Linked DNA regions of Tunturibacter psychrotolerans. The protein of the gene in region 1 interacts with the protein of each later gene in a pairwise test. Links are inferred from orthologs where the notes say so. Each region holds a gene or a part of one and is shown in the gene's direction. Other genes may lie near its edges.

Evidence for each region.
Region 2: the proteins of ruvA (region 1) and ruvC interact in binary tests that used the Escherichia coli proteins (3 or more experiments, as listed by UniProt). The link is inferred for Tunturibacter psychrotolerans from one-to-one orthologs.

The regions. Positions count from the first base shown.
Region 1 is NZ_CP132942.1:607,850-623,700, reverse strand. Bases 1,179-4,026 are described here. They hold ruvA (Holliday junction branch migration protein RuvA), read left to right. Parts: upstream 1,179-2,201; coding sequence 2,202-2,852; downstream 2,853-4,026. Other genes in these bases: RBB77_RS02390 (carboxypeptidase regulatory-like domain-containing protein), read left to right, coding at 3,865-4,026; RBB77_RS02405 (ribonuclease T2 family protein), read right to left, coding at 1,537-2,187; RBB77_RS02410 (hypothetical protein), read right to left, coding at 1,179-1,483. In the rest of the region: RBB77_RS02415 (proline iminopeptidase-family hydrolase), read left to right, coding at 1-928; more of RBB77_RS02410, read right to left, coding at 944-1,178; more of RBB77_RS02390, read left to right, coding at 4,027-4,377; RBB77_RS02385 (carboxypeptidase regulatory-like domain-containing protein), read left to right, coding at 4,388-6,070; RBB77_RS02380 (ABC transporter permease), read left to right, coding at 6,477-7,700; RBB77_RS02375 (ABC transporter permease), read left to right, coding at 7,725-8,972; bacteriohopanetetrol glucosamine biosynthesis glycosyltransferase HpnI, read left to right, coding at 9,175-10,356; RBB77_RS02365 (alpha/beta fold hydrolase), read right to left, coding at 10,703-11,539; RBB77_RS02360 (SGNH/GDSL hydrolase family protein), read right to left, coding at 11,674-13,035; alr (alanine racemase), read left to right, coding at 13,198-14,385; RBB77_RS02350 (alpha/beta fold hydrolase), read right to left, coding at 14,470-15,327; RBB77_RS02345 (hypothetical protein), read left to right, coding at 15,458-15,667; RBB77_RS02340 (Gfo/Idh/MocA family oxidoreductase), read left to right, coding at 15,667-15,851. UniProt on the Escherichia coli protein: The RuvA-RuvB-RuvC complex processes Holliday junction (HJ) DNA during genetic recombination and DNA repair.
Region 2 is NZ_CP132942.1:3,941,401-3,954,421, reverse strand. What follows is about bases 1,668-4,398. They hold ruvC (crossover junction endodeoxyribonuclease RuvC), read left to right. Parts: upstream 1,668-2,645; coding sequence 2,646-3,152; downstream 3,153-4,398. Other genes in these bases: rsmA (16S rRNA (adenine(1518)-N(6)/adenine(1519)-N(6))-dimethyltransferase RsmA), read right to left, coding at 3,906-4,398; RBB77_RS16470 (hypothetical protein), read left to right, coding at 3,152-3,871; RBB77_RS16480 (thiazole synthase), read left to right, coding at 1,804-2,574. Outside these bases: RBB77_RS16495 (carbohydrate porin), read right to left, coding at 1-700; RBB77_RS16490 (metal/formaldehyde-sensitive transcriptional repressor), read left to right, coding at 853-1,128; RBB77_RS16485 (DUF3185 domain-containing protein), read right to left, coding at 1,195-1,416; more of rsmA, read right to left, coding at 4,399-4,721; glycogen synthase GlgA, read left to right, coding at 4,793-6,241; RBB77_RS16455 (APC family permease), read right to left, coding at 6,238-7,593; ypfJ (KPN_02809 family neutral zinc metallopeptidase), read left to right, coding at 7,778-8,692; excinuclease ABC subunit UvrC, read right to left, coding at 8,695-10,689; RBB77_RS16440 (OmpA family protein), read left to right, coding at 10,981-11,718; RBB77_RS16435 (DUF3311 domain-containing protein), read right to left, coding at 11,802-12,020; mazG (nucleoside triphosphate pyrophosphohydrolase), read left to right, coding at 12,098-12,955; RBB77_RS16425 (GNAT family N-acetyltransferase), read left to right, coding at 12,952-13,021.

The DNA.
Region 1 (15,851 bases):
GTCTCGCTACACCGCGCCGCCTAGAGACACTCTGAATCCGCAGGGTATCCGCACTGCAGGAATCCGTATGGTTCCTGTCGTCCAAGGCAAGTACAAGGTGTGGACCAAGCGGCTCGGCAGCGGTTCCACCAAGGTGTTGCTGCTCCACGGCGGCCCCGGCTTCAGTCACGAGTATCTCGAAGCGATGGAGTCCTTCCTGCCCGACGCAGGCATCGAGATCTACTACTACGACCAACTCGGCTGCAACAACTCCGACCAGCCCGACGACCCTTCCCTATGGACACTCGCCCGCTACACCGAAGAAGTCGAAGAGGTGCGTCGCGGCCTCGGGCTCGATCAGTTCGTCCTCTACGGCCACTCCTGGGGCGGCATCCTCGCCATCGAGTACGCCCTCAAATACCAGCAGCACCTCAAGGGCCTCGTCATCTCAAACATGACCGCCGGTACGCAGTCTTATCTCAAGCGCACGGCCAAACTGAAGCACCAGCTTCTCTCCCCAACCTCTCTCAGGACTTTGGAAGCACTCGAAGCAAAGAACGCCTACGACTCCCCCGAATACGAAAAGATCATGATGACGGAGCTCTACCCTCAGATGATCTGCCGCACCAAACCCTGGCCCGAGCCCGTCGACCGCGCCTTCCGCCACTCCAATCAAAAGATCTACAACCAGATGCAGGGCGTCAGCGAGTTCGTCGTCACCGGCAACCTCAAAGACTGGGAGCGCTGGGACCGCCTGCACGAGATCAAAACCAAAGCCCTCACCATCGGCGCACGCTACGACGAGATGGACCCCAAGGACATGACAAAGATGGCCACCCTCATGCCCAACGCATCCTCCTTCATCTGCCCCGACGGCAGCCATCTCTGCATGTGGGACGACCAAGCCTTCTACTTCAAAAACCTTCTAAGCTATCTGCAAACCTTATAGCCCTTGGTGTTGATCTTAGGGGGAAACATTAGCTGAAGGGCTTGAACCGCATTGGTCCTGATTACTGAAGGCGCCGCCGCCTGCCTTAACCCAACCGACTGATCCATCCGTTCGTTTAACCCGGACCCACCACGTGGTCTTCGGTTGACGTTTGTCTCCTGCCTCCGCATCGTAAGTCTTCCCGTTAAACCAGATCAGCCAATAAGACTCCCCTTCGTAATGAAGAACGTAGAAAACATCCCCTGGATGAATACTGGCCTCTGGAACATCACGGCTCGCAACAATCCGCAACGGTATGGAATATGTTGCACCATCTAGCGCCTGAACCCACTCTCCCTTCGCAAGTTGAGAGACCTTTTTGCCATTGGGCTGGTCAAAGACCACCACTGTTCTCTCTGCAAGCCACTTCCGATAGACACAGCATTCGAAAGGACAAGCCCCCACATCGATATAAGGGCTGGGCGGTTTCAGAGCAGAAAAAGCGCTCACTCCATGTGTCAGAAGAGTTACGAAAACGAGAATCCTTGCTAGAAAAACTATGTCCTGTCTCTTCATGTGTGAAGTTCTACCTCTTTGAAAGGGTTCTCATGAATATCGGGTTCACGCGATCACTCTCTTGAAGTGGGCAAAATCTTCACGGCCTCCGAATCGCATCCGTGCAGACCCTGACAAGAAATCGGCAACAATCCATCCTTCGCCAGACAAACCTCAACCGCTGTCAGCCGTTCCTTCGCGCAACTCACAACGATGCTTCCTTGCGGGAACGAAGGATTAGCCTTCGCAAACAAATGGAGGATATCTTTCGGCCTCAACGGCTCCTCGTGCTTCAGATCACGCAGCTTCTTCGGAATCCTCACCGAATGAAACGCCTGATGTTCCAACCCAAAGAACTCCTCCGGCGACATCGTCGTACACGTCCCATGTTTCTTCCACTCATGATCCAGCAGCGGAAGGTCGGGAGTGATATCTAAATTCAGCTCAGGGTGCGACGGCCCCGAACGTTCCGCGCAGTTCACCGGATACGATCCGTTGTAGTTCTGCGGCCACAACCCATGCAGCACGAATCCACGTGGTGCCTTACACTCCGAACCCGCCCCCGGAACCGAACAGAACTCCGGTCCCCACGCAAGATTCATCAGATAGAAGTCGAACTTCCCCGGCTCTCCTTTCTCCTGAGCACCGCTACGCAAACAACAAGCCACCAATACCAGCAATGGCAGACAGGTCGCCATAAAACGCCGCACAGAGAAAGTCTTCATAAGCCAACATGCTAATGCAGCACCACCGAACAAACCCAAACCAACACGCTACAATCACCAACAGCATGATCGCCCACCTTCGCGGACGCCTCCTCTCAAAGACTCCCAATCAAGCCATCCTCGAGTGCGCTGGCGTAGGTTACGACGTCACCATCAGCGTCGCCACCTTCTCCGCGCTGCCCAACGAAGGCACCGAAGCCACGCTTCACATCCACACCCACGTCCGCGAAGACCAGATCGCCCTCTTCGGATTCTCTGAAACTCAGGAGAAGCGCCTCTTCGAAAAGCTCCTGACCATCTCCGGCATCGGCCCCAAGCTCGCCATCACGGTCCTCAGCGGCATCGACGCCAGCCGTCTCATCACCGCCATCCGCTCCGGCGATCACGCCACCCTCACCCGCATCCCCGGCATCGGCAAAAAGACCTCCGAACGCGTAGTCCTCGAACTCAAAGACAAACTCGACGACCTCGCCACCGCCATCCCCACCACCACCGGAGGCCCACACCACGGCCCCGCAGGCGACGATGCCCTCTCCGCCTTGGTCAACCTCGGCTACCCCCGCCCCATCGCTCAGAAAGCAATCGAAACTGCCATCACCAAGGACCCCAACGCCGCCCACGACTTCGAAACTCTCTTCCGCGCCGCCATGGCCGCCATCCGCTAAAAATAAATCTCAAAAAGTTGGCGTATTTTTCGTCGCCCAAAAGCGTGCTCTTCCAGCCACGCAAAACACCACAACGTCACCACGTTTCACCATCCAAAACACCACATTACGCAACCATAATTCGCAAAAAACCCAGCAAAAACGCCTCTCCACCACATCCAAAAAAAATACGCAGGAAAATGAGACGGCCCCGAAACCGTTTGAGCGATTTCGAGGCCATAGGTTTGCAGACGGCCCGTAAGCCGAATTCTGTTTTAGACGATCATTCCTCTACGCGACGCATTACTGCGGCGCTTTAGCAACCTACCCGCAAGTTTCGGCTCTCTTTCGAGTCTCTCCGCCTGGGCGCATCGGGCCGATACGCTCACGCCGCCTGAAGAGGAGCGGCGAGATCCCTGCCTATTTGGTCTTGCTCCGTGTGGGGTTTACCCTGCCGCGTCCATTACTGGCCGCGCGGTGCGCTCTTACCGCACCTTTTCACCCTTACCCCAAGCCGCTAACGGATTTACCGAAGTAAATCACCAACCTGAGGCGGTTCATTCTCTGTTGCACTTGCCGTCCAGAGGTCTTGAAACCTCCGTCCCGGACGTTATCCGGCACACTGCCCTGCGGAGTTCGGACTTTCCTCCCCCGCCAAACACCTTTTGGGTGAAGGCGGCAGCGATCATCCAGCCGCCTGCAGGTATAAGTGTATCCCACCGGTTGTTGGGTGGTGGGCAGCTTAGAGTCCGAGATAGTCGAAGTTGCCGAAGCCCCCGTTTTCAAGGAACTACCGGACGTCACTTGTCCGACAAGCCGACCACTCGGCAACTAGCCTTGATCTCATTTGTTGATGAGTGCATCGGCGATTTAGCAACAACTGAGCTTGTACCATGTACTATCGGAAGTTGCCGATTCAAGGCCGCGTCGAACAGGCAGGCCCCCATCGCAGTAAATGGCTTCTCACAGCCCAGCAGGTAACAGTCAACCGCTGCCTATTTGATTGTAAAATCACGACATTTGGCGGGGATCAATGGAAGTCCAGATTTTTCGGACACTCGGAGGCATTGCGGGGCTGGCCGGATTGGCCATTGGGATGATCCTGTTCTTGTATCGCGAGATTCTTCGTAAAAACGTTTTTCCGACCCTTACCAAAAGGGATGCCTATCGACTTTTGAGAAACATTGCAATCCTCTCGTGGAGTATTGCGATGTTCGGGATTCTCGGCTGGGCCTGGTCGACAGCAATTCTGCATAGGAGTCAACCTGCACCCGACGGCGTCGCTGCCGCACCTGATGAAGCGCTGGTCATTGCCGGAACGGTGGTGGATCAGTCAACTAATATGGGGATTGGCCAAGCTACCATCGTAATTGACGGGCAGAGTTCCAGTTTCACCTCGGAAGATACCGGCAACTTTCGAATTGCATTGCCCGGAATAAATCGGGATCCCGTTCGGCTCTCGGTGACAAAAAACGGCTATTTCAAAGTAGATCAGTCAGTGATTCCTCCCACCCACGCCCTGATTCTGCAGATGCGGCCTAAGTGAAATCATCAAAATGATCAAGACGCTCCCACGCTCGGTTTGCCTCTGGTTCCTTTTAGGTTCCTGCGTTGCCGCGCAGGACAAAGTCACCAAATTAAGAGGAACCGTTCAGGATGCAACAACCAAAAACCCTGTTGCCGGGGCGACTGTCAGTGCGTCGGGAGATACTGCGCAGCAGAGCGAAATCACCGATGGTAAGGGATTCTTCCGGCTCCTAATCGAAGGGGTCCCTCCAGGGGACCTGGTACACATTCGCGTGGAGAAGGCAGGTTACGCCGCTTACGATCAGCAGTTTGCCGCGTCGGAGGAGATTCCTCTCAACATTTTGCTTCGGCGTACAACCACAGCAACACCACCGCCTAATCGGAAGACGATCGAGCCAGCCGCGCCAGTCGATCCGGTCACCGCTCGCTTTGTCCAGGAGATGAAGGATCCTAATTACACGGTCCGGCTCAATGCTCTTAAGGTGCTGGTCGATAGCGCTCCGACCGACAGCGCCGCGATGTCGGCGGTAATTGCAGCTGCGCTCGATTTTTCTTACCAGATCAAGCTGAACGCTATACAAGCCATTGAGCGGTTGAAACCCACCTCGAAGGATGCGGTTACGAATCTCCTGGTCGATCTGCACGATATCGAGCCTCTTGTGCAAGCCCAGTCAATTGACGCTCTGGGCAGCTTCCCCAAAGACAAGGATGCGCAAGCTGCTCTCTTTCGATTGCTGGGGACTCCACCGTCAATCAACGAACGAGCGATGTACAGCCTGGTTCGGTCAGGAGTAGAGGATCCGCGGCTTTCGGAGGCCATATTCTACGAGGTAACGATTGGGAACCAGTATGCGGTCGGTGTGATGTCGAAGGAAACTCCCTTATCGCCGGAGTGGATCTCCCGGCTAATTGCGGAGCTGGGAAAGAACCTCGATTTTTCACAAAGCTTCAAGGCGCAGGGAATCATCCGGGTTTTGCTGAAGGGTGGCGGCGAAGCGGGGCATAAGGCGATGCATCAGTTTCTGGCTACCGCCGATCCTTACCGCCAGTCGCGCCTTGTACTGTGCTGGCTCGAAGTAGATCATAAGGCAAAGGACGAGATTCTTCAGGTCGTTCGCGTAACCGATATCACTACCGAGTTGAGAAAGGCGTTGGCCAGCACGCAGCCGGAGTCGGTCTTCCTTTCGTACGTGGTTTATGTTTCCGATGCACCTACTGGTTGCTCCCGCGGTGTCACGCTGAGAGCAGCGATGGGTATGCTGATGCTGGATCTGGAGCCTCACAAAGATGCGTGGGACGCCCTGGCCTTCGACCTGGATCGCACCCACCATTCTGAAGTGGCGTGCAGCGTCTATTCTGGTACTGTACTTGTCTGGCTCGGTCAGTCTCGGGCGAAACCAATAATCCCGTTATTGATTGACGACCTGCGATGTAATGGGAGCCCACAGTTCGATTTTTCGGAGGAGCCTCCCACCCGCCCGGGACAACGTCCCACGCAGCCTCAGCCTCGACCTTCCGTGAACCGAGATTTAATACTGATTGTGAAGACCACACTGGTCAAGATTGGCGATGAGGATACGATAACCCTTCTTCAGCAGTATGCAGCACAGGGGATGATCATCTGCGGGCATAAGAGTGAAGATCCTGATCCTGATGGGAAGAAGAGGCTAGCAGACTTGATCGCCCGCATTCGCAGCCGAACCGATAAATGATCAGGAACGACAAAAGTCGGCCTATCGGCAGTTGAATCTCAATTGGCAAGAACAGGCCATTGCGCTCATCGAACTATTCAGATCGATCTGTGTTTTGGGCAACTGGCCGTAAAACCGGCTATCCGGAAAGGTGAGGCGGACCCTGTCTGAAAAGTCGGGTTTTCGGCAAGTTGAGTCGTTCACATCAAACTGACCGCTGCCGGTTGTTGGGTCGCGCGAACAATTCTCACTCGAATGCCGGAGGGGCGGCTGGATGGAGGACGGGCACTTTTTTGGAGGTGAAAAACAGGCACCTCTCTCACTGGGCGAACAAAACCCAGCTCGATTGCGTATGAGAGGCAAGGGAAATCTCGCTTTGGAGACTCCCTGGCTGATAGTCTCTAGCGTACCCAAGGTAGACAAGGCTATGGAATTCAAAGAGGCGGTAAAGATCGCGCTGCAGTCGCTCTGGGCGAACAAGCTTCGCTCTGTCCTGACCCTGCTTGGCGTCGTCATCGGCGTGGCCAGCGTGATCGCCGTGGTGACGCTGGTCAACGGCGCGAACACCTACGTCACGACAAAGTTCGCCAGCTATGGTGCGGACGTTTTCACAGTCTCGAAGATGCCGCAGATCATTACTAGCCCGGAGGACTATCAGCGGTATCAGAAGCGCAAGAACATCCTCTACCCTGACTTTCAATATGTGGCTGCGAACTGCAGGCACTGCGTCGGGATTGGCGCACAGCAGACCGTGATAGGGAAGATCGTGCGTGGGACGGAGTCCACGACCGATACCAGCATCCGGGGCTATACGTGGCAGATGCCTTCGCTGCAGAACCTGAACATCATGCAGGGGCGCGGGTTCACGGAGGCGGATCAGGAGCATGCCTCGCATGTGGCGATCATCGGGACCGATATTGAGGACCATCTTTTTGCTGGAGTGGATCCGCTGGGACAAGAGTTGCGGGTAGACGGCACGCCGTACACGGTGATTGGGATCAGCGAGAAACAGGGGAGCACGTTTGGTGCGAGCCAGGACAACTGGGTCGCCGTGCCGCTGACTGCGTTTCAGAAGAGCTATGGGACGGCGAAGACGCTAATAATTTATGTGAAGGCGGGCGAGGCTGGACCGGTGCTGGAGACGGCGGCGGACGAGGTGAGGGTTCTGGTGCGATCGAGCCGGCATGACGCTCCGGGAGCCGAGGATTCGTTTGAGTTGGATACGAACAATACGCTGGTGGGATTCTTCAGCATCGTGACCCGGTCGTTTGGGGCTGTCGCCGGGGCTGTGGCGCTGATTTCGCTGGTTGTCGGCGGCATCGTCATTATGAACATCATGCTGGTGAGCGTGACTGAGCGGACCCGCGAGATCGGCATCCGAAAGGCTCTCGGCGCGCGTCCAAAGGACATCCTGATGCAGTTTTTGATCGAGTCAGGGACAATGGCGCTGGTCGGCGGAGTCTTCGGCGTGATCGGAGGAATTCTGGTGGCGCAGGTGATTACGATTCTGGCGGGATTTCCTTCGACAATTGCGCTGTGGAGCGTCATTGCCGGGCTGGTGATGGCCACCGGTACGGGAATCTTCTTCGGTGTCTATCCGGCGCGAAAGGCCGCGCAACTGGATCCGATCGTGGCGCTGAGATCGGAGTGAAACACGGGAGCAGGGAGGTCGTTGATGCGGATCGCCGATACGAAAGAAACGGTAACGATGGCTCTGGATACGCTGCGGGCGAACAAGCTGCGCAGCGGACTGACGATTCTGGGAATTGTGATTGGCGTGATGACGGTGATTATCATCTCGTCGGTGATTAATGGATTGAACTCGAGTGTGGCTGGCCTGGTGGAGTCGCTGGGGACGAATGTGATCTGGGTCTTCCGGTTTCCGGTGATTGGGGTGCGGCCTACGACAGAGATGCTGACGCGGAAGCAGTTGACCTATGAAGATGCGATGGCGATGAAGGATCTGCCGCATGTGTTGGCCGTGACGCCGGGATTGCAATATCGGGACAACAGCGGGGTGGAGGGCACGGTAGCGGTGAAATACGGCAGCAAGATCCTGGAGGGGACGACCCTTGAGGGTGACACGGCGAGCGTGAAGGATGTGTATGAGCTCAACTTGAAGGATGGACGCTTCTTTAACGAGAGCGACGTGGAGCGGGCGGCGAACGTTGTCGTGCTGGGGATCGATACGGCGGACGGGCTGTTCGGCCCGACGGATCCGGTGGGCCAGGATGTGACCATTGCGGGCATGACGTTTACCGTCGTGGGTGTGATGGAAAAACAGAAACAGGCGTTTGGGGGAGGCAAGAACCCGGAGGACAACAAGGCGTTCTTCCCGGTGACTACGTTCCATAAGATCCACCCCGAGATACTGGACTACTGGATCAGCCTGAAGTTTGATGACCAAAAGAACAAGACGCTGGTTCAGGATGAGATAGAGGAGCTGCTACGGCGCAGGCGGAAGGTGAAGAACGAGGCACCGAACAACTTCGCGATCTTTGGAACCGATTCGCTGACTCGTTTATGGACAACGATCACGGGCGGCCTGTTTTTGCTGCTGTTTGCTCTCTCCAGCGTGGCGTTGTTGGTGGGAGGGGTCGGCGTGATGAATATTATGCTGGTCAGCGTGACGGAGCGAACGCGGGAGATCGGGGTGCGCAAGGCGATCGGCGCGAGCAAGCGGACCATCCTCGCGCAGTTCACGCTGGAGGCCATTACGCTGTGTGCTGTTGGCGGCGTCATTGGCGTACTCATTGGCAGTGCGATCGCTTTGGTGCTGCACCTCTTCTTTCCGTCGATGCTGTCGGCGCTGTGGGTTGCCCTTGCCTTCTGCTGCTCGTGCGGGATCGGACTTCTCTTTGGGATTTATCCGGCTTGGAAGGCGGCGAACCTGAACCCGATCGAAGCGCTGCGGTACGAGTAGGGTCACTGCCCACTGCGCGTGGGGCGGTCACTTCGTGACTTGTATACCCCTTCGGTTGGTGCTCCCGTTGGTCGCGGAGAGATATTTTCGCCGACCATCGGGAGGCCCAGGGCGAAGCCGGTATACGTGTCACGAAGTGACCGCAGCCCGCGCAGGGCGTACTCAAGCCAGGCAACGCGAGACTGTTCGGTAGACTACTTAGATGGCCACTGCAATTGAGGCGATCACGACACTGCTGACCCTTGCCGGGCTCGCTTATCTGCTGCTGGCGCTGTGGGGAACCCGGAACTTCGTACATTACTGGCAGCGGAAGAGTGTCGACGCCGGGTTTGCGCCCGATGTCACTATTCTGAAGCCGGTGAAGGGCGTGGACCAGCGCATGTATGCGGGGCTGGTGAGCCACTGCCGCCAGGAGTATGCGGGGAAGTTTGAGATTGTCTTTGGTGTGAGCAGCCTGAACGATCCCGCGGTGGGTGAGATCGAGCGGCTGCAGGCGGAGTTTCCTGACTGTGCAATCCGGTTGGTGGAGTGCCGGGAGCGACTGGGCACCTCGGGCAAGGTGAGCAACCTGGTGCAGATGCTGCGCGAGGCGAAGTATGAACATGTGCTGATCAACGACAGCGATATTCGCGTGTCTCCCAAGTATTTGGCGCGGGTGATGCAGTGTTTTTCGGACGCCAATGTTGGTATGGTGACGGCTCCGTATATCGGGCGCACTGCAGAGAAGGGTGGCGCGCTGACGGTGTGGTCGCGGCTCGAGGCTTTGGGAATTTCGACCGATTTTCTGCCGGGGGTGCTGACGGCGCGAAGGCTCGAAGGCGGGATTCGATTTGGGCTGGGCTCGACGCTTGCTACGAGCAAGGGAGTGCTGGCGAAGGCGGGAGGGTTGGAACCGCTGGCGGAGTATCTTGCCGATGACTACGAGATGGGCGCGCGTATCGCGGCGGCTGGATATCGCGTGGAGCTTTCGAACGAGGTGGTGGAGACGACGGTGCCGGAGTATCACTATCGCGGGTTCAGGGACCATCAACTGCGCTGGGCGCGGTCGACTCGGGACTCGCGAAAGCTGGGGTATCTGGGGCTGGGCGTGACCTACGCGTTGCCGTGGGCGGTGATGACCTGTGTTGCTAGCGGGCTGGCGCTTTGGAGTTTTTCTTTGCTGAGTGTTGTGCTGCTGGCTCGTGTGGCGGTGGCGCTGTCGGTGGGCGTGGGGGTGCTGGGCGATGAGCAGGTTCTGCGCGACCTTTCGCTGTTGCCATTGCGCGACTTCTTTGGGTTGGGCTTCTGGGCGTGGAGCTTCGCCGGCGATACGGTGGTTTGGCGGGGGGAGTTGTTTGCGTTGCGCGATGGGCGCATCAGCCCTGTCCGTCCTTTGAGTTCGTGAGGGCGGGATTTGGGTAGATCTGCGCATGGCTGATGCTTTCCGGGGGGTGCCCCCTGGGGGGTTATCCCCTTTAACTTGCTTTGAATGAGTTATTTGCGATTTTTGATGTCTGTAAATTCGCCCATTCAAATGGGTTACAGGTAAATTCGTCTTTCTAAAAGGGTTAGCGAAGGACAAAAGGACGGCCCCAGCGGTTTGGTCGCGGGGGCCTTCTTTTTCTCTCTGTTTCAATGATAGCGGAATGGGCGTAACTCATGCGCCACACGTATCTTGCTCATTTTATGGCTGATATCGGTTTTCGGGGCTTGACAGGTTTTCGGCACCTATACCCGTAAGCAATCTGTACTCAGAAGTCATGGGATTGGAGAAATCCGCTCACCAAGGAGAAGAAGGCTTCGGGTTTTTCCAAGTACATCAGATGGCCGGTATCGGGAACCACGACGCGAGCAGCTCCGGGTATTGCCATCACCAAGGCCCCAGCCACAGCCTGATTGTCTGCTATGTCGCCGGAGCCGATGAGAATCAACGTGGGCATGCGAAGTTGTTGCACATAAGGGAAGACTGGTTTTTCCGGCAGTGGCATGTCGTCGTGATCATGGTCCTGAGGTGCAGCTTTGAGCAGTCTACGAAGATGCTCTCGGGCAGCATCATTCCCCGGCACGATGAAGTAGGTATTTTGAACGCGTACTTCCGTTTGGTCCTTCGCGTTCTGAAATGCAAGCTGGTTCATCACAAAGTGCTCAGAGTACGGAAAACCTTCTGCCTCAGGACCTACGAGCACCAATTCACTCACTTGTGCGGGGTAACGCAGAGCGAAGCTCATGGCAATATTGCCGCCATGCGAGCTGGCCACCAGAGCGGCCTGAGATACCTTGCGATCATGAAGGAGAGTCGCGACATCATCGGCTTCGATATAGGGCTTCTTCGTGGCGGGTGAACGACCGTAGCCCCGTCGATCAAAACGAATGGTATGGAATTGTTTGCAAAACGCTGGCCATACATCATCCCAGACGGCTGAATCGACGACACCGTCATGGAGCAGGATGACAGCTTTCGGTCCACTTCCACACTCTTCGTAGTAGAGCCGTGAACCATCGACCTCCACAAATGCGCCCGGCGAAACTGTCGCACTCGGTGTTTGCGCTGACAGAATTCCTACCCCAATAGCTGATGCAAAAAGCATAAGGACGGCGAAGATTTTCATCCACACAGACTATGTTGAAGGATGATTAGCAGCAAGCCGTGCGGCCTGATTGCCTGCGGTGAGATGGTTGTCTCCATAGAGCCGCGCGGGAATTTTCTTTTCTTCTCCAGTGTCTAATTCTTTGGGCTTAGGAGCGCGGAGATTGGCTTTCCGGCACTGGCTGGGATGATTCTTGGGCGGGCGGAGGGTGCTACCTGGGCTGCGAGGTTGGGCGGCCAGAAGGGATCGGTGGCAGCGACGGGAGCGAGGGGGATGTCGGGGATCTTGGTGTTGATTCCGGCGTTCATGGTGTCGATGAAGGTGTTGGCGATGACTGCGTAGCCGACGTTGGTGGGGTGGATGCCGTCAAGGGCGAAGAAGCCGCCGAGGAAGCTTGAGTTTCCGGTGTAGCCGCTGATGGTGAGGCCGTTCGCGGAGACGGTGTTGAACAGGGCGTTGATGTCGACGAGGGTGGCGTTGGCGGCCTTGGCCTGGGCGGCGATGACTTGGTTGAAGGCTGCGACCTGGGCCTGTACGGTGACGACCTCGGCGGCGGAGAGGAAGCCGGCGTCAGTGATGGGTCCCTGCTGCTGGCCTTTGAGGATGAGCGGAATCTGGGTGGTACCGGCGAGGTTGACGAGGTCGCCGGGAACGATGCCTAGAATCTGGCTGAGGGCGGAGGCGGGGAGGCCGGTTTCGGCGGAGACTTCGCCGAGGACCAGCGCGGCGGGGGTGAGGTAGGGGACTTTGGTGACGTCGGGGATGTTGGCGATGACGAGGTGGGCGGGGGCCATCGTGGTGAGTTCGGTGATGAGGGCCTGGTATTGGCTGGTGAAGTTGGCGACCGAGGTCATGGTGGAGGGCATGCCGGTTTCGTCGGCGACGAGGGCGTCGTTATTGCCGATCCAGAGGAAGATGGTGGTGGGTTGAGCGTTTACGGCGAAGGTGGCCTGGCTGTTGGCCTGTCCGTAGCCGAGGCCGGGGAAGCCGAGGACTAGCTGGTTGAGTTGTGCCTGGCTGCCGGGCGCGGGGTTGACCTCGGGGATGGTGTTCATGACGTCGTTGAGAAAGGCTCCGGGGACGGCGAGGTCGGTGACCTGGGTGGCGAAGTTATCGCGGCCGGTGGAGGTTCCGGCGACCGGGGTGATGACGGGCGGTGGGCCGAGGGAGTCGAGATGGAGGACGTTGGGGGCGCCGGGGTAGGCGATGAGGGGTTGGATGATGTTGAATCCGGCCTGAGCGGCGAGGACGGGGGCCCAGCCGTGGACCTGGGTGGTGTCAAGGAGGGAGCCGCTCTGGAAACCGGCGGTGAGGGAGTCGCCGAGGAAGACGGTGTTGGAGAAGTTGCCGGCGTTCTTTGCCTGCTGCGCCTGGAGGGCGGCGAGCTGCTTGGAGGCGCTGCTGCTACTGCTGTCGTTGTTGCAGGCGGTGAGGGAGAGTGCGAGGGCTGCGGCGAGGCTGGAGTGCAGCAGGACTGAACGGCTATTCATTTTCATGGCGACGAACGGACCCCTTGGAGAGGTCGCGGACTTGGGAAAGTTCGCGACGGTGTGTGCTTTCTTTAGACGTGGCTTTGTATCACACTCGGGGTGCGATGGGGAACAAGAGGTATTTGAGGAGGTATCTGCGGGAGGGGGTGGCGACGGTAGGATAGGGATGTGAAGAGCTGGGTGGAGGTTTCAGAGCGGCGGCTGGCGGGGAACTACAGGCTGCTGCGGGATGCGGCTGGTGGGGATACCGCGGTGCTGGCGGTGGTGAAGGCCAATGCTTATGGGCATGGGGCGGCTGTTTGTGCTCCGGTGCTGGTAAGGGCAGGGGCGGAGTGGCTCGGGGTGACGGATGTCGCCGAAGGGGCGGCGGTGCAGAAGGCGCTCGAGGTGGCGGGGGTTGCGCGGAGGGAGCGGCCGGGGATCCTGGTGATGTCCGGGCTGCTACGGGAGGATGCGGAGGAAGTGGTGCGGCTGGGGTTGACGCCGGTGGTTTGGCTGCGGGAGCAGATGGAGTGGTTGGCCGAGGCGGCGAAGCGGCTGGGGATGGGGCCGGTGGGGGTGCATGTGGAGATTGATACGGGGATGGCGCGGCAGGGGGTGGCCGTCGGGGTCGAATTGGAGGAGTTGGTGGCGTGGGTGCGGGGGGAGTCGGGGATTCGGGTGGATGGAGTGATGACGCACTTTGCTTCGTCGGAGGTGGCTGGGTCGGCTCAGACGGTGTTGCAGCGGAGGCGGTTCGAGGAGGCGATTGGTGTGGTGCAGGCTGCGGATCTGCGGGCGTCGTGGGTGCATGCGGGGAACTCTTCCACGATCGACAACGAAGGGGTGCGGAATGTGGCTTGGCTACAAGGGGTGGCGGAGATTGTGGGGGCGCGGTCGATGGTGCGGACGGGGATTGCGTTGTATGGGTACTGCTTGCCGATTGAGGGTGAGGGTTTGAGTGAGGTGCGGCAGAAGCTGCAGCCGGTGATGACGTGGAAGACGCGGGTGATTGGGCTGCGCGAGGCGGAGGCGGGAGATACCGTGGGATACAACGGGATCTATTGTGTGCCGCGGGCGATGCGGTTGGCGCTGCTGCCGGTGGGGTATGCGGATGGAGTGCGGCGGGAGCTCTCGGCTTCGAATGCGCGGGCTGGTGGGTGGGCGATGGTGCGGGGGGAGAAGGCGCCGATTGTGGGTAGGGTGTCGATGAATCTGACGATTGTGGATGTGAGCGGGATTGAAGGCGTGGCGCTGGGGGATGAGGTGGTGGTGCTTGGGGATGGCGTGACGGCGGAGGATCATGCGCGGCTGGCGGGGACGATTGCATATGAGATTGTTTGTGGGGTGCGGCCGGCTCATCGATCTGGGGTTTAAATACGCCCTGCGCGGGCGGCGGTCACTTCGTGACTTGTATACCCCTTCGGTTGGCGCTCCCGTTGGTCGCGATTCGTATTCGTGTCACAAGGTGACCGCCCCACGCATGCTCGGCCTGTCTGGCAGGACTTCTGTGATGAAAGCTAGCATGGCGGCGTTGAAGATGTGTGGGCGCTGGAGCGGTACGAAGTGGCTTACGCCTTTGAGGATGATGAGCTTGGCGTTGGGGATGGTGCGAGCCAGGTACTCGGCGTGTTCGTCCTTGATGAACTCATCGTGTTCGGCTTGCACAATGGCTACGGGCACACTGACTCTGGCGAGGTCTTGTGAGGTGTAGTTGGGTTGGGTGTTCATCATGATGCGGACGGCGTGGGCGAACTCGTTGAACTGGTCGGGCGTCGGTGAAAGCTGGGCGTAGTCCATTGCGTGGCGTCCGAGGCAGCGGTGCAGGAGCGGGTTGCGCTCGTTGATTTGTTTGAGGCCGCTGGGGTCCATGTTGCACCCGAAGAAGAAGGCTCCGGCGACGCGGAAGGGCGCTTGATCGGCGAGGATGAGAGCGATGCAGGCGCCGTCACTCCAACCGACGAGGGCTGCTCGTTCGAGGTGCAGTGTATCCATGACGGCGAGGACGTCTGAGGCCATTAGTTCGTAGGAGTAGGGGCGATCGTCGCGCGTACTGCGGCCGTGTCCACGGCTATCGATGAAGATGACGCGGTGCCCGGCAGTGAAGAGGTCGGGAAGCTGATAGCTCCAATTGCCGCTGTGTCCGAAGCCTCCGTGGAGAAGGATGACGGGTGAGCCGGAGCCGTAGGTGGCGTACCAGATTTGGGCTCCCTTGTGTTCGACGTAACCCTGGGTGTCTGGGTTCGCAGGAAGTGTGGCGCCGTGGGCTTCGAAGTTCGTCAGATCGTCGTCGCTGAATTCGTCGTCACAAAATTCCAAGTCTGCCTCCGTCTGCTTGTGTCTGAGGAGAAGTCTATCGTCTGTTTATCGTTGAGGTGAGGAGGCGTATTTGCGTGCATGGCATGTGGGCCGTTAACATCAGCTGAGAGACACCGAGAGGAAACATTTCATGGAATCCATCAGCACGGCGCGCCGTACCGAAGATATCGCGCTCGATCTACTTAAGTTCGTTGCAGCGCAGGCCAATGTCGGAAGCAAGTCCGCTGGATCGACTGGTTTTGGTCTGCCGAGCTCGCCTAAGAGTGATGACCAGGTGACGCACCTGCTCGAGCTGTATGCCCGCTGCCGCGAGGCAGTTGAGGCTCCGGTCGAAAAATAGTGGCGGATACGCGGGCGCTGCGGGTTGCAGTGGTTGGGGCGGGAGCCTTTGGGCGCAACCATCTGCGGGTGCTGCGGGAGCTTCAGCAGGCGGGGCAGGCGGTCGAGCTTGTGGCTGTGGTGGACCGTGATTCGGTAGCTGTGGCTGCGGCATCGGAGAAGTTTGGCGTGCCGGGCTTTGAGAC
Region 2 (13,021 bases), 3.3 Mb from region 1 along the record:
TATTGTCGACAGTCCAGTTCATGAACTGCAGGTGGCTGTCGCTGCCGATGCTGTTGATGTCGAGAAAGTCGGGCAGGCTCATCTTGCCGACGTGAAACTCCAGGCGTCGCTCCGGCACCTCGGGGGCAAGGGAAAACTGCGTTCGGGCGTTCTCTACCATCTTGTCAGTGAAGCCGATGGTCTGGTGAACCTGCGCACGGGCCATGTAGGGCGTCGAACCAAGATTAGGATTGCGGACGACGTCGAGATTGGTAAAGCCAGCCAGTCCCAAGGCTTCACTGTCTCCTCGGCCACCCGCTGATTCAAGATCAAAGAGGCCGTCCAGCGCGTACTTTGGGTCACGGATTGCTTGTGCAGCGAGATAAAGCGTGCCAAGCAGAGATGTCTTGTATTCGCCGCGAGGCAGCAGGCTGTTTGGCCCTTGATAGGGGGAGTGAAAGGGTCCGTGCGCCTGAAAGATGATGTTTGCCTGGCCGCCGATGAGAAAGCGCGAATTTTCCCAGTGCGGAAACATCGTCGGGGTTGCGTCGTCGGTTTCGGCAGCGGTATCTGTCTCAGAAGACGGAGTCGGTGCGTCGGGCAGTTTCGCCGACGCTGCACTTGCGGCTGTATGTCTCTGCGCGGCAGCGAAGTGACAGGCGAGAAGTACGAGGGGGAGAGCACCCACAAGGCGGCTCTTTCTGAAAAAAGTTTCTATCATTGAACTGTTATCTTCAGGCCTGAAAGTGAACAGAGTGCGAATTGTCAGGCGAATTAGACCCTTCCAAACGTGGGGATGACTCAGAATGACGAGTTGCTCTGGCTTGCTGTCCACGATAGTATACCCCGGTAGGGTACAACGGAGATAAACAAATGTCGCATACAAAGTCGGCCCAAATTAAATTGCTCAACCGAGTAAAAAAAATTCGAGGCCAAATTGATCGTGTGGATCGCACTTTGGCGTCAGAGGATCATGAATGCGCCGAAGTGCTAATGCTACTCGCGGCGGCGCGTGGCGGAATCAATGGATTAATGGCTGAGGTGCTTGAGGATCATATTCGGCTGCATCTGCTGCAAGATGGACATGCCCCTCTGACTCCAGAGTTAGGGGAAGACTTGATTGACCTCGTGCGTGCTTATCTCAAGTAGGAGATGCTGCTTGATCTCCGAGAACCTCACGAGACCCGTTGCTTCATCGCTGTACTCAAACACGATTCACTTTGACTTTGATCCCACCACGACTAAACCCAATCCTGCGATCAAAGAGACGGTGCTCAGAATAGGGGACAGCGGAAGCGTGTCCTGGGTCTTGCGCGATATTTGCACCGGCCCTGCATCGACAACTTTTTTCTCGTGCGTAAAGGAGAGTCCGCCGGTAGCGTACCCGATGATTCCAAGGACGATGAGGAGAATTCCAACAATGGTTGCTGCCTTCATGGGTTGAGCCTTTCTTCTTCAGCGAGGATCGCGATCTCAGCTCTGATGCCGGCCACAACCTGTGCAGATGCATCGTCGCCTCAGTTTGCGAGCACACTTGCATGCAACCGAACCTCGGAGTAATCTGCTTTTACACGGGAAAGGAGGATGGTCCAGCCTATGAAAATTGACAGTAATAGTTGCACAACAATACGTGAGGTGACTGAGGCTTAGAGCGTCCATAGCTCTAGTCCTGGCGGTCTTTGTAGTCGAAAGTCCATGCCGAGGCCCAGTCCGAGTATGGACGCCTCAGGTCAATCTCAACAGTTCACCGCCAGACGGCTCGCTGCTCTCTAAGAGTGCGAGCCGTTTGCGTTTTAGCAGCATCCTAACGGTAGGATATTAACCATGAAACCTCTGGTAATTGCAGGACGAGCCTTTCAGTCGCGGTTGATCGTTGGTACAGGAAAGTACAAAGATGGCGCCGAGACCCAAGCCGCCATTGAAGCCTCAGGAGCCGAGATGGTGACCGTCGCGGTCCGCCGGGTAAACCTGGACCGGTCGAGCGAATCTCTCCTCGATTTCATCGATCCAAGACGCTATTTTCTTCTGCCCAATACGGCCGGGTGCTACACCGCCGACGAGGCGATTCGCGCTGCACGTCTGGGGCGCGAGGTGGGGCTATCGGATTGGGTCAAGATCGAGGTCATCGGCGACCAGCAGACGCTCTATCCTGACGTTCAGGCGACGCTCGAAGCTACCCGGGTTTTAGTCAAAGAAGGTTTCACCGTTCTGCCTTATACCTCGGACGATATTGTCTTCGCCAAGCGATTGATCGATGCTGGTGCGGCGGCCGTCATGCCGCTCGGTGCCCCCATAGGCAGCGGCCTCGGACTACAGAACACGGCCAACCTGCGCATCTTGCGGGAGTTCATCACCGAGGTTCCGTTGATCGTAGACGCAGGCGTGGGAACCGCCTCGGATGCTGCCGTTGCGATGGAGTTGGGCTTCGATGCTGTGTTGATGAATACTGCGATCGCAGTCGCGAAAGACCCTTTGTTGATGGCCGAAGCGATGCAGCATGCGGTTCTGGCGGGGCGGCAAGCCTTTCTGGCAGGCAGAATGCCGCGCAGGCTGTATGCCACCGCCAGTTCGCCGCTTGAAGGAATCTCTCGCTAGTGAGGAACAATCCTGCGGTGGACTCAACTTCGATAGTCCGAAGCCGACACGAGATGAAGTAAACTTCGCCCATGCGAGTCTTCGGCATCGATTGCGGAACGGAGTTTACTGGCTACGGGGTCGTGGAGGTGGATTGCGACGCCCGCACACCGCGTCTCGTCCATCTTGCTGCAGGTACGATCCGGCTCAACAAGAAAGAGAAGACACCGCAACGGCTCGCCCAGGTGTATGCCGAGCTGACGGCTCTGATGACCCTGCACCAGCCCGAGGTCATCGCCATTGAAGAAGTTTTCTTTTCGGCGAATGCAAAATCTGCGCTCAAGCTCGGCCAGGTGCGAGGTGTGGCGATGCTGGCAGCAGCAACATGCGGAATGCCGGTGGTCGAGTATGCTCCGCTCTCGATAAAAAGCTCGGTGGTTGGTTACGGATTGGCCGCTAAAGAACAGGTGCAGTTCATGGTCAGGCGTCTGCTGAACAACGAAGACGCCTTTGACTCCGCGGATGCGGCAGACGCGCTGGCGATTGCGATCTGCCACATTCATACGGCGCAGACGCTTCAACTGCAGGGCGCGCGCTGATGAGAGCAATTGCAAGCATTGTGTTTGGCTCGGCACTCTTTTTGTGTTTCAGTTTCGTGGCCACGGCTCAGACGTCTGAAGCTTCGGCTTCGCTCCCCGCTACAACCCCGTCTGAGGTTAGCTTCAAGTTTGACCGCGTAGGATTGCCGGTTCCACACTTTACTCTGCGGATCCATGAGGACGGTACGGGAACCTACCAGGCAGATCAGGCGGAGATTCCAGCAACGCCGACATCGATGCGAGGCCAGGCGGCGCAACACGTCGACCGGCCAATCAATTTGGCCTCCGGCACCGTTGCAAAGATCTTCAAGGAGGTGAGGGAACTGAATGATTTCAATGTCGAATGTGCTTCAAAGGCAAAGAACATAGCCGATACGGGCACCAAGACGCTCACATACAGCGGTTCAGATGGATCGGGATCATGCGTTTACAACTATTCTGAAAACAAGACTGTTCAATCGCTGACCGACATCTTTCTTGGAATCGCCTCCACGCTGGATGAGGGTCGTAAGCTGGAGTTTCTACATCGATACGATCGGCTCGGTCTCGATGCTGAGATAAATTCCTTCGCGGATGAGGTGAAGGAGGGACGTGCGATCGAGTTGGGAACGATCTCGCCGACGCTGGCCGCAGTTGCGGACGACACTGCAGTGATTCAGCGTGTTCGACTGAAGGCGGCAAAGATGCTGGAACTGGCGGCTGAGGGCAGCAGCCATTGAAGATTCAGTAAGCCCCGTTACAGCTACAGTTAGTTCAGTTGTTAGGAAGGACGAGCTGCGACAGAGATCGATAAAGCTCGGCCATCGGCTCCAATGCAAGTGATTCGGCGCGTGCCTGCGCTGAAATGCTGTCGGGCCACGCGGCGGAGAGTTGTTCGGCAGGGTGTCCCGCGGCGCGAAGGTTGTTCTGCAACGTCTTGCGCTTCTGCGCAAAAGACTGCTTCAGGAATTTGTTGAACCCGTCAGGATCTACTCCTAACTCAGTAAACCGTGGCGCGAAGTGAAGTCGCAAAACAGTGGAATATACGTCGGGAGGGGGCGAGAACGCGGACGGCGGCAGAGTAAAAAGGTGGTCAACCTGCGCATTCATCTGAGCCGTCGCAGAGAGTAAGCCATAGTCCCGAACTCCCGGAGCAGCCGAGACACGATCCGCCACCTCTCGCTGCATCATCAGAACGGCACGTGCGAGAGTGCCGGCGCTACCAGCCGCGAACAGTTGCAGCAGAATATCCGAAGTGATGTAGTACGGCAGATTGCCGATCACGTCCGCCGTCTCCCCTGTGGGCACGAGCGTTTGCAGGTTTATCTTCAACACATCGCATTCGAGAATCTGTACCTGCGGCTGGTCGCGAAAACGGAAGGTCAATTCGGCCGCAAGTGCCCGGTCGAGCTCCAATGCAATCAGCTTGTGGCAACGTCCTGCCAGAATGTCGGTAATCGCCCCATGACCTGGGCCAATCTCAATAACGGTCCGCTTGCTAAGATCACCAAGAGCATCGACGATGGCGTGACGGGCAGTGTCGTCGACAAGAAAATTTTGTCCCAGCTTCGGCTTACGTTTCATCTGCATCCAATGTTTGCGGTTTGTTGATGTGCTCTTCTATAGACTAACGGTTTGGTTGGAAAGATAAGGACGAAGGTATGCATATTGTTTTCGCGGCGTCGGAGTGTTCCCCTTGGGCAAAGTCGGGCGGTATGGCGGATGTGGTGAGCGCACTTCCACGGGCCCTGGCCAAACTTGGTCATCGAGTGAGTGTTTTTCTGCCCTACTATCGTCAGGTTGCGAAGGTTGTGCCGAAGCCTAAGGTTGTCCTCCAGAGTGTCACGATTCCGTTTCCTTCGTATAACCGCTTCGTTCGGATTCTTGACGGAGGTATAGCCGGAGAAGTCCAGACTTACTTCGTCGATTGCGCCGAATTCTTCGATCGCGAAGAGTTCTACGGCACGCCCTCCGGCGACTATCCCGACAACGCGGAGCGTTTCGGACTTCTCTGCCGCGCTGTCATAGAAGCCTCAAAAATACTCGGCGTTCCAGACGTGTTTCACGTGCATGACTGGCAGGCGTCGATGATTCCGATCATGTTGGGATCCATCTATTATTTCGATCCAGTCCTTCGTCACGTCCCTGCAGTGCAGACTATTCACAACGCGGGATTCCAGGGGTGGTTTCCTCCACAAGCCATTGAAAAGCTGCTGCTGCCCTGGGATTTGTTTACCGTCGACAAGCTCGAACACTTCGACAAGGTTGATTTCTTAAAGGGTGGCGTCGTGTATGCCGATGCCATCACAACGGTCAGTCGGAAGTACGCCGAAGAGCTTCAGACGGCGGAGTTTGGAAACGGACTCGATGGAGTGTTTCGGAAGCGAAGCGGAGATCTCCTCGGAATTACAAACGGTATCGACTCTGAAGAGTGGAATCCCGCGACCGACTCCCACATCGCGGCCCACTACACGGTACAAAACCTTGCAGGGAAAAAGGAGTGTCGCCGCGATCTGCTTCACGCTTATGGATTCGAAAATGTCAGCGATGACACCGCCGTTATCGGAGTCGTCTCCCGCTTCGCCACGCAAAAAGGCTCCGACTTCATTGTCGAAATCATGGATCGGCTGGCGAAGGAAGACATGGTGTTGGTGATACTTGGTAGTGGCGAAGAGTACTACGAGCGTTTGTTGGTAGAGATGGCGGAGCGCCATCCCGCAAAAGTGCGTGTGCAGGTGAAGTTTGACAATGTCATGGCGCACAAGATCGAAGCAGGCGCCGATATCTTCCTTATGCCCTCCCGTTACGAGCCGGGCGGCCTGAACCAGCTTTACAGTCTCAAGTACGGAACTATTCCTGTCGTCCGCGCGACGGGCGGTTTGGACGACACAATTGAGGAACAACCAAATGGGGAAGGGAACGGCTTCAAGTTTTGGGGCTATAGCGCGGACGCATTCCTCGAAGCAGTACAACGCGCCCTCGGAACCTTCCGCAACAAGGAGCAGTGGACGGCAATGGTGCGGCGGGGAATGGCGCAGAACTTCTCCTGGGACAAGCCGGCCGCCGAATATGTGCGCGTCTACGAGCGTGTCATCACCAATCGCAGTTAGGCGGGTCGTCTTCGTTGCAGCAGATAGTGCAGCGGAACTCCCAAGAGAATGATCCCCGTTCCGATGATGGAGTTCCGCGGCTGATCTGCAAACGAAAAAACCAGCAGTACCGTCGCCGCAAGAATGAAGAGGGCCGGTAACACTGGGTATCCCCAGATGCTGTACGGGCGAGCAGAATCTGGGTCGCGACGGCGAAATACGAAGATCGTGCTGGCAGTCAGCATATAGAAGAGCCATTCACCAAAGATGGCGAGCGAAAAGAGTGCTTGAAACTTGCCGATGGCCAGCAGCAGCAGCGAACTCAACACCGCCTGGAGGATCAGTGCTGTGGATGGTGTTTGAAATCGTGGACTAACGTGCGCCAGTTGCTTGAAGAAAAGCCCGTCACGGGCGGCTGCGAACGGCACACGCGCGCCGGACAGCGAAGATCCTACAAAGGTCGCGCAGATACTTACTGCCATCCCGATCGACACCAGCGTGGCTCCGGACTGCCCGGCCACCAGACGCATCGCGTCAGCGGCGGGTCGATCCGCTCCGGCGATTGCTGCTGCGGGCAGCACATATTGAATAGCCGCATTGGTCAGCATGTAGAGCGCTCCGACGATGGCAACGCCTCCGACCAACGCAAGCGGCATGCTGCGCTGCGGCTTCTTTACTTCGCCCGCCATGGTCACGACGTCGCTCCATCCGTCATAGGCCCAGAGGGCAGCGACGAGCGCGATCATAAAGCCTGTAAAGCCTCCGCGCGCTCCCGTAAAGTCTGTGCTGAAGTTGTTCCATGATCCATGCGCGCCCGCTGCCCCAAAACAGAAGCCTGCGATCACTACAATCAGCGCGCCCTTAAGCCACGTAAGGAGGAGTTGCACATTAGCCGATCTCCGGGTTCCGATGATGTTCAGACCGGCGATCAGCCAGGTCACCGCAATGGCGAAGATCTGCCCCCAGCCCAGATGCAGAAAGGCTGGCTGAGCGAAAAAACCGAAGATCGCAAAAGTACCCAGCACCCGCGCCAATCCTGCGGCGATGGTAGCGAGCGACGCGGGTTTGGCTACTGTGATTTGCGTCCACATGTAGAGAAAGCCGGTGAGGTCCCCATAGGCCTCCCGAAGGAAGGCGTATTCGCCGCCATAGCGCGGTCGCGCAGCAGCGATCTCGGCATAGGTCATTGCGCCGAAGAGAGAGAGCAGACCACCCACGATCCACACGACGTAAACCATGCGGGACGAGCCGACCGCTGCCATCATCTCTCTAGGCACCAAAAAAATTCCGCTGCCGATGATGATGCCCACAACAATGGAGGTTGCGTGAGATGCGTTCAAAACGCGAGGCAGTTCAGACTGGCTTTTTGGCATCGGTTTTCGGAGAGTAGCATACCGGTGCCGTCATCCCGAAAGGAATAACTAGCAGCTTTCCATCTTGCCCCGATATTTCAGACTCGAAAGACGCCAGAGGATCGGAATGAGATATTACAGTTCAGGTGGGGCGCGATAAAACATCTTACTTATAAGATGAGAGACGAACTTACTGGAGTGAACTATGGACTGGACACCTAGTGGCGGACTCAGCGGTGACATTGAAGACAGACGTGGTTCCTCTGGCGGGGGCGGCGGAGGATTTGGTGGCGGAGGGATCGGCATCATCGGCTTTTTATTCCTCCTCGTCATAAGCCTTGTCACAGGACGTAACTACATCGGCAGCTATCTCTCAGGCCATAGCGCGTCTCCCTCCTACACGCAGCAGAGTCCTACCGCAGGCAACCGTCCGGTAACCTCGGAATCTCCTCAAGAGAAGAGAGCAGCGCAGCTTGTCTCCTGGACGCTGGATGATGTGCAGAACACCTGGACGAAGCTTCTGCCCACGCAGACGGGAAAAAACTATCAGCGCTCCACACTGGTGTTATTTCGCGGACGAACTTACTCAGGTTGCGGTACTGCTCAGTCGCAAAGTGGCCCGTTCTACTGCCCGGCGGATGAAAAGGTCTACATCGACCTTAGTTTCTGGGATGAACTGAGACGGCTCGGCGGCAGCAACGCAGATTTCGCTCAGGCTTACGTCGTCGCTCATGAGCTGGGCCACCATGTGCAGGATCTGCTTGGCATCGAACGACAGGTCCGACAGCTATCAGCGCAACATCCATCAGAGAGCAATCGCCTTTCCGTCGATCTTGAACTCCAGGCCGATTGTTTCGCCGGTGTGTGGGCGCACAGCACGGCGCAGCGCAATATCGTTCACGACTCTGACATCGCGGCTGGTCTGCAAGCAGCAGCCTCTGTTGGCGACGACCATATCCAGCGCCTGGAACGAGGAACGGTAAGCCCTGAGAGCTTCACTCACGGATCTTCTGCGCAACGCGTTGGCTGGTTCAAGCGTGGTTTCCAGCAGGGAACCATCGCAGCTTGCAACACCTTCAAGACTGGCGGTGCAGTCCCGCCGACAGACAGCGCTGAGTAGCCTCAGGAAGCTTCATTCAACACAGGAAGTACCGCTTTGCCTGAAGCTTCCGCTGCAAAGTAGTTACGAATCTTCTCGGCAGTTGCCGAATTCACTACTGCAGTGAGAGCGTCCGGTCCAGCCTGCCTGATCCCACGCACGCTGCCGAAGTGTTCGATCAACCGTTGCCGGGTTCTCGGCCCAACGCCAGGTATCGACAACAACTCGCTGTCGCGGTCGCGCATCTGGCGTCGCTTGCGATGGTAGGTCACGGCAAATCTATGACTCTCATCGCGAATCTTCTGCATCAAGTGCAGCACGGGGGATCGCCGGTCAAGTACCACGGGCTCGTTCTCCTGCCCGTATACGTAGATGATCTCTTCTCGTTTTGCGATCGATGCAAGAGGCTGCAGTGTGACTCCGATCTCTTCGAGCGCCGAATATGCTGCATGCAATTGTCCGAGCCCTCCATCGATCAGGATCAGAGAAGGGAAGGGCTTCTTGTCTTCTTGCAGCCGTTTGTAACGGCGTTGAATCACCTCGCGCATGCTGGCAAAATCATCGACGCCCGTGACTGTCTTCACCTGAAATTTCCGGTAGTCAGACTTTTTCATCGCGCCATCTTCCCACACAACCATAGAAGCCACCGTTTCGGCGCCCTGAATGTGCGAGATGTCAAAGCACTCGATCCGGCGCGGTAGCTCTTCCAGTGTGAGCGCGTCCTGCAGTGCCTCTTGAATCGCTTTCATACCCGGCTGCAGCACTCGGAATCGCTGGTCGTACGATTGCTTCGCATTTTGACAGACGAGATCGACGAGCGAACGCTTTTCACCACGCTGCGGCGCAAGAATCTCAATTCGCTTGCCGGTCCGCCCAGTCAGGGCCTCCGCCAGCAGAGCCCGATCGGGAAACTCAACGGGAACGAGAATAGACCGGGGCACATAAGTCTGATCGAGATAGAGCTGTTTCAGCAGCGCAGAAAAAAACACTGACGCACTGAACGTCGCGCCAAGCTCCGATACAGCAGAATGCTGCACAACGGGGATGCCCTCGCCGATCTCCGGTGCGGCAGCCGCTGGATCCGGTTCTATGCGGGGCAGCGCCTCCAACTCATCCAGCTCCGCAACTGCCTCCGTCACTGCATCCGACGCGGATTCCGGCAGATCCTCCCAGAAGAAGTCGCGCCGGTCCACGATTTTGCCGCTGCGCATATGGAACAGGTTCACCGCCAGCATCTCGTTTTCGAAGTGGTAGCCAAAGACGTCGGCGTCTTCATTGTCGGTACCGGCCATTCGCTGTTTGTCCTGCATCTGGTGAACGGTGACGATCTGATCGCGCAGCCGCGCGGCCGTCTCGAACTGCTCAGCCTCTGCCGCAGCTTCCATCCGTTTCGTCAGTACCTGCTCGAGCTCGTTCGGCCGCCCCTCCAGAAAGAGCTGCACATCGCGAATGGTTTCGCGGTAAGTCTCCGGCGTCGTCAGCCCCTCCAGGCACGGCCCCAGGCAGCGCTTGATGTAGTACTGGAGGCAAGCGCGCGGATGGTACCGGGATAGATCGACCTTACAACTCGGAATCAGGAAGCTGCGATGGATAAGATCGACCAGCCGATAGGCAAGATTGCCTGGAAAGTAGGGACCGTAATAGGCCCCACCATCTTTACGCAATCTGCGGGTGACGAAGACCTTCGGATAGCGGTCGTTCATCGTCAGCTTGATGTACGGATAGGTCTTGTCGTCTCGCAGCAGAATGTTGAAGCGCGGCTTCTTCTGTTTGATGAGGTTGTTCTCAAGCGCCAGCGCCTCATGCTCATTGGCGACCGTGATGTACTCCACATCGACGGCCTCTCGCATGAGCGAGCCTGTCTTGGCATTGGCCTGCGACGCCTCCAGGAAGTAGGAACGCACCCGCGCACGCAGGTTTTTCGCTTTACCCACATAGATAACCTCGCCGTCAGCATTTTTGTAGAGATAACAACCTGGCTGAGTTGGGAGGGTTCGAATTTTCTGGTGAAGATCCATGCGTGTCGATCAAAATCCGCATCTTAGTGTAGATGCAGGTTTAGGAAATCTGCAGTGTGCACAGGTTTGCTCAGTAGATTTGACGCGGCAGCCAATCAAAAGTTCCCGAATGACGGCGATACGGAGAGTGGTCTAAATGTATCAGTCGTTGTAAGTATAAGAAAACGTTATGGTTGAAATCATTTTAGGATTGGCATTCCAATTGCATCTGTCGACCGTTGTGGATGAAGTTATTGGAACGCCCTACTAACCAGGAGAGTGAAAGAAATGGACTCCAAGAATCAGAGAGAGATGAAAATTAAATCTGCCTTAGTCGTTATGTTTGCTAGTGCCTTCGCGCTCACCTTCACGGTTGGCTGCTCGACCAAGAACTATGTCAAATCCCAAACCGCGCCGATCATCCAGGAGACAAACGACCTGGATACCAAGACCGCCGCTGACCACCGCAACATCGTCGATACGGACGAGCGCGCCAAGACCGGCATCGCGGGTGCACAATCTGCCGCCGACACAGCCAATCAGCATGCGCTCGCAGCTGGCCAGTCCGCAGATTCGGCAAATCAATCCGCCAAGGAAGCTTACAACCGGGTCGACAGCCTAAGCGGCGTCGTCGCCAACTTGGACAACTACAAGCAGATCTCGGATGTAAGTGTCACGTTTGCCTTTGACAAGTATGTTCTGACCGCGTCTGACAAGAAGCAGCTCGATGACTTGGCTGGAAACCTCGCCAACACCCGCGGTTACATTCTTGAAGTGACTGGCGGAACGGACTCGGTTGGTGATGCGCAGTATAACTACCAACTCAGCCAGCATCGTGCCGACGCAGTCGTCAACTATCTTTCCTCCAAATACAATATCCCGCCGCACAAGTTCTACCTGATCGGCATCGGCAAGGACCAGCAGGTTGCAAGTGACAGCACAGCCGAAGGTCGCGCGAAGAATCGTCGCGTCGACATCAAGCTGATGACCAATATGAGCAACGATCAGCCGAGCACTGCCGCCTCGGCCAAACCGAACGGACAGATGTAAACAACTCTCTCCGCAAGACCAAACGCGCCGGCATCATGTCGGCGCGTTTGCTTTTTAATCCCCTCACAAGCTTCGAGACAGATCTACGTCTTGAGCTTTCGATAGACAATTGCCAAGAGCGCAGACGCCAAAATAACCCAGGCAAACTGATACCAATAGAAAAACGGAAAGCCCCATAGCGCCGGCGTGGACTGCGCATAGACAATCGGGAAGCAAAGCCCAAGATAGGGCAGTAGAAGCAACAGAACCCACCGGCTCCTGCGTGTCCTTGATTCGGCTTTTCCTTTTTGTTCAGGCGTCATGGTGCAGAGCATAATGCATTTGATCAGAGATAGGGAAGCCATGTTCCTTCGGTAAGTCATCCGGTAAAGTTGAAGATATGTCCGAGTCCAACCCTGAGAATCTCCCCCAGAGGGCCGCTTCCGTTTCCACAGACTCAATTGGTGAGGCTGTAGCGATCATGGCGCGGCTGCGCGCCCCCGATGGCTGTCCCTGGGACCGCGAGCAGACCTTCGACTCTATCAAGCGACACACACTCGAAGAAACCTACGAGGTCTTCGACGCTATCGAACGCCGCGCCTGGCCTGACCTAAAGGATGAGCTCGGCGATCTACTGCTCCAAGTCCTCTTCTACGCGCAGATGGCCTCCGAGGCCGGCCACTTCGACATCCATGACGTAGCAGAAAATCTGAATGCCAAGCTCATTCGCCGCCATCCCCACATTTTTGCTGGTGCCGAAGCGGCTGATGCGAACGCCGTTCTGCGCAATTGGGAGCACATCAAACAGACCGAGAAGAAAGCATCCGCATCAACACAAGCCCCGATGCTGGACGACATCCCACGCTCGATGCCAGCCTTGATGGAGGCGGGTAAACTCGGCTCCCGAGCAGCAAAAGTGGGATTCGATTGGCCTGACACCGACGGCCTCTTCGACAAGCTGCACGAGGAAATCGGCGAACTCAAGGCTGAACTCGATCCGCCCTCAAGCCCTAGATCCCCGGGCGCGATCGAAGCAGAGCTGGGGGACATTCTCTTCACAGCCGTCAATCTCGCCCGACATCTCAAGGTTGACCCCGAATCGGCTCTGCGCACCACGAACGCAAAGTTTCGTCGGCGCTTCGCTGCAATGGAGTCTGCCGCGGGCAGCAGTGCCGCTCTGGCCGCGTCCACCCCCGATCAGCTCGAAACACTATGGAATCAGGCGAAGAACGCCGCCACCGAACCCACAAGGTCATGAACGAGAGCCCCCAAACTGCCATCCACATTCAGTCCCTTACCAGCCTTGAGCACTTTGAGCGCTGCG